2 regions of the Actinacidiphila sp. bgisy160 genome follow, and region 2 is predicted to be linked to the other one. Evidence: predicted binding sites of a transcription regulator. Region 2 holds the regulator's gene; the other holds the start of a gene.
The links. Region 2 encodes HspR, which represses chaperone genes until heat shock. Its sites were predicted from a motif close to TTGAGNNNNNNNNNCTCAA; they were not measured.

Region 1 (2,181 bases), on a different contig from region 2:
TCCGCCTCGTCGCGGACGCCGCCGAGCGCGACGCGCACGAACTTGCGCCCCATGGCGCGGGCCACGGACTCGCCGAGCGAGGTCTTGCCGACGCCGGGCGGGCCCACCAGGGCCAGCACCGCGCCTCCGCGACGGCCGCCGACGACCCCGAGTCCGCGGTCGGTGCGGCGCTTGCGCACGGCCAGGTACTCGGTGATGCGTTCCTTCACGTCCTCCAGGCCCGCGTGGTCGGCGTCCAGCACCGCCCGCGCGCCGGGGATGTCGTAGGCGTCCTGGGTCGTGGTGTTCCACGGCAGCTCCAGGACGGTGTCCAGCCAGGTGCGGATCCAGCTGCCCTCGGGGGACGCGTCGCTGGACCGCTCCAGCTTCTCGACCTCCTTCAGGGCGGCCTCGCGCACCTTCTCGGGCAGGTCGGCGGCCTCGACGCGGGAACGGTAGTCGTCCGCCTCGTCCTCCGGGTCGCCGTTCAGCTCGGCCAGCTCCTTGCGGACGGCCTGCAGTTGCTGGCGGAGCAGGAACTCGCGCTGCTGCTTCTCCATGCCCTCCTGGACGTCCTTGCGGATGGTCTCGGCGACGTCCTGCTCGGCCAGGTGGTCGCGCAGCCACTGCGTGGCCAGCCGCAGCCGGGCGACCGGGTCCAGGGTCTCCAGCAGCTCGATGCGCTGCTTGGTGGTCAGGAAGCCGGAGTAGCCGGCGTTGTCGGCGAGCTGCGAGACGTCCTCGATCTGCTGGACGCGGTCCACGACCTGCCAGGCGCCCCGCTTGCGCAGCCAGCTGGTGGCCAGCGCCTTGTATTCCTTCATGAGCTCCGCGACGGTGCCGGGGGCCTCGGCCGGTGCGGGCTCGGAGAGCTCGGTGCCCTCCACCCACAGGGCGCCGCCGGGGCCCGTCGTGCCTGCGCCGATGCGCACGCGGCTCACGGCACGGAGCACGGCACCGGGATCGCCGTCCGACAGGCGTCCCACCTGCTCGACGGTGCCCAGTGTGCCGACGCCCACGTAGTCCCCGTCGACCCGGGGAACGAGCAGGACCCGCGGCTTGTTGCCGAGACCGGGCCGACCGGACCGCTGTGCGGCCTGGGCGGCCTCGACCGCGGCCCGCGCCTCGGCGTCGGTCAGGTCCACCGGCACGACCATGCCGGGCAGGACCACCGCGTCGTCGAGGGGCAGCACGGGCAGGGTGAGCGGCGCGAACGCCGACGAAGACGATTGAGCCATTATCTCTCCCTAAGCAATGAAGTTGAGCTACACAGGCTCAATGCATCTGATGCCCTCGGTGTTCCCCAGGCCGCGTTCGCTCTGAGCGATCAGCCGCGGCGCGCACCGTGTCGACGGCGACACCGACGGCATCGGCGTCTGCGCGGCCCGCCCGTCGGCGCCCGGCGCGGGCGAACCGGGAGCACGTGTCCGGAGACCGGCTGTTCCGAGCCGGGCGGCAGCCACTGAGAGGGGCTGGCTTCGGGCCCGCGGGGTGGACTCCTCGCCTCGCCGGCCACGACCGTCGGCAGACGCGGCCTCCGGCCTCACCGGACACGCGCCCCCGAGAACCGCCGGCGGCAGCGGCGGCGATAGAGGGGTGTGAGACTCTTCCGGCCCATGAGCCACGAGCCCCCCGGGGACGACGCGCTCCTGCGCGCGATCGCCCGGGGCGACGCCCAGGCCCTCGCGGATCTGTATGACCGCCATTCCGGATGGCTGCACGCCCGGCTCACGCGGCGCTGCTCCGACCCCGAGACCGTCCGTGAGGTGCTGCAGGACACCTTCGTCACGGCCTGGCGCTCCGCGCGGGGCCATCGCGGCGGAGCCGTGGGCGGCTGGTTGTGGGTGATCGCCGTTCGGCGACTGGCGGACGCCCGCCGCGCCGCGGCGCGGGCCGGCACCCGCGACCTGCTGGCCGCCGAGGAACCGGGCACCACCCCCTCCGCCGAGGAGCACGTCCTGGCCGGGCTGGAGTACGGCGACGTGGGCGCCGCGCTCGACCGGATCTCCCCGGAGCTGCGGGCCGTGCTGCGGGCCACCGTGATCGACGGCCTCACCACCCGTGAGACCGCGCGCCTGCTCGGCATCCCCGAAGGCACCGTCAAGACCCGGGCCTCGCGAGCGCGCCGGGAACTGCGCGCCGCCCTCGCGGCCCTCGACCCCGCGGGAGGTACCGCATGATGACCCCGGCCCGGGGGCGCCC
Region 2 (2,181 bases):
GCGGCCGCTGGACCCAGGCCGTGGCCTGGGAGGCCGCCCGCTCCGCGCGCTTCCTGCCGCGGATGGCCGGGCTGGCGGAGGCCGGGTGGCTCGGCGAGCCCGTGGAGATCACCGACGGCGCCGAACTACGGGAGGTCGACCGGCTGCGCCGGGCGGTCTTCGGCGGCTCGTCCCATCTGCCGACCAAGCACCTCGGCGAGGCCGAGACCTGTGTGCTGATCACCCGGCGCCGCGAGTTCGGGGGTTCGGTCTGGATCACCGACGACCGCTCGGCCCGCGACTTCGCGCGCCGGCGCGGCATCACCACCAAGGAGACCTTCGACCTCGTGCGGGGGGCCTGCGCCGAAGGGCTCGTCCCCGCGCCGGAGGGTCACCGACTGCTGGAGGCGATGGTCGCCTCGGGGCGCTTCCTGCACCGCGTCTCGCGGGGTCCCGAGGACCTGATGAGGGCCTAGTCCGGGCCTAGTCCCGGCTCACTCCGGCCGCTTCGGCCGCCACACCACCAGCGCGGAGGTCTGCTGGACGTCCTGGTAGGGCACCAGGTCACGCCGGTACGAGGCGTGGACGGCGGCCTCCCGCTGCTGCATGGCCGCCGCCGCGCCCTCCAGCGCCGCGGAGAGCTCGGCGACCCGCGACTGCAGGGCCGCCACCTGGTTCTCCAGTTCGATGATGCGCTTGATGCCGGCCAGGTTGATGCCCTCGTCCTGGGAGAGGCGCTGAACCTCGCGCAGGAGTTCGATGTCACGAGCCGAGTAACGGCGGCCGCGCCCGGCCGTGCGGTCGGGCGAGACCAGGCCGAGACGGTCGTACTGGCGCAGGGTCTGCGGGTGCAGCCCGGAGAGCTGGGCCGCCACCGAGATGACGTAGACGGGGGACTCCTCGGTCAGCTCGTACGGGTTGCGGCCCCGTCCGCCACGCATGCCGCCGCTCGTGTTCATCGGCTCAGACTCCCTTCGCGGCCTTGAACAGCTCTGCCCGCGGGTCGGTGTCCGCGGTCGCCTCCCGGTACGCCTCCAGGGCGTCCAGCGCCTTGCCCTCGGTGGCCGCCGGGACGGCGACCTCGATCGTGACCAGCAGATCCCCGCGGGTGCCGTCCTTGCGGACCGCGCCCTTGCCGCGGGCCCGCAGCGTGCGCCCGTTGGGCGTGCCGGGGGGCAGCTTCAGGGTCACGGCGGGGCCACCGAGCGTCGGGACCTTGATCTCCCCACCCAGCGCCGCCTCCACGAAGGTGACGGGCACGGTGATCGTGAGGTTGTCGGCCTTGCGGCCGAACACCGGGTGCGGGTCGACGTGCACGGTGACGTACAGGTCGCCGCCCGGGCCGCCGCGTTCGCCCGGCGCGCCCTTGCCGCGCAGCCGGATGCGCTGCCCGTCGGTGACGCCCGCCGGGATGCGCACCTGCATGGTGCGCGCCGAACGGGCCCGGCCGCTGCCGTTGCAGACCTCGCAGGGGTCCTGCGCGATCAGGCCGCGGCCCTTGCAGTCCGTGCACGGGTCGGTGAGCGAGAAACTGCCGCTGCCGCCGCGCGAGATCTGGCCGGTGCCGACGCAGGTCGGGCACACCCGGGGCGTGCCGTTCTTGTCACCGGTGCCGGAACAGGCCTTGCAGGGGGCCTGGCTGGTCATCTTCAGCGGCACGGTGGCGCCGTCCACCGCCTCGGTGAACTTCAGCGTCACCTCGGTCTCGATGTCCTGGCCGCGCCGCGGCTGGGTACGGGTCGTACCGGCGCCGCGGTTGAACAGCCCGCCGAACACGTCCCCGAGGCCGCCGCCGAAGCCGCCGCCCTGGGCGGTGCCGCCGGGGCCACCGCCGAAGAGGTCACCGAGGTCGAAGCCGAACCCGCCCGCGCCGGCCGGGCCGGTGCGGAAGCCGCCGTTGCCGAAGAGGGCGCGGCCCTCGTCGTACTCCTTGCGGCGCTTGGGGTCCGACAGGACGTCGTTGGCCTCGGAGATCTCCTTGAAGCGCTCCTCGGCCTTGGCGTCGCCCTTGTTGGCGTCCGGGTGGAACTCGCGGGCGAGCTTCCGGTACGCCTTCTTGATCTCCGCCTCGGTGGCGTCCTTCGGAACGCCGAGGACCTTGTAGAGATCCTTCTCGAACAAATCCCTGCTGATGCTCATCCCCGGCGTCCCTCCTTCCGTGCGCTACCCACGTCAGCCCTGGTCGGGGCCACCGTTCTCCTC

Region 1: lon (endopeptidase La) is a predicted target of HspR. The motif match lies at 1,240-1,258, and genes of this name have one in related genera.

Annotation. Positions count from the first base shown of each region.
Region 1 covers NZ_JBYIQW010000060.1:19,153-21,333, reverse strand. Annotated here, with positions in the region: gene lon (endopeptidase La) at 1-1,217, opposite strand, end outside; gene AC3EUJ_RS31490 (RNA polymerase sigma factor) at 1,596-2,159, shown strand; gene AC3EUJ_RS31485 (zf-HC2 domain-containing protein) at 2,156-2,181, shown strand, end outside.
Region 2 covers NZ_JBYIQW010000001.1:457,186-459,366, reverse strand. Annotated here, with positions in the region: gene AC3EUJ_RS02225 (PIN domain-containing protein) at 1-455, shown strand, start outside; gene AC3EUJ_RS02220 (heat shock protein transcriptional repressor HspR) at 474-938, opposite strand; gene dnaJ (molecular chaperone DnaJ) at 943-2,118, opposite strand; gene grpE (nucleotide exchange factor GrpE) at 2,152-2,181, opposite strand, start outside.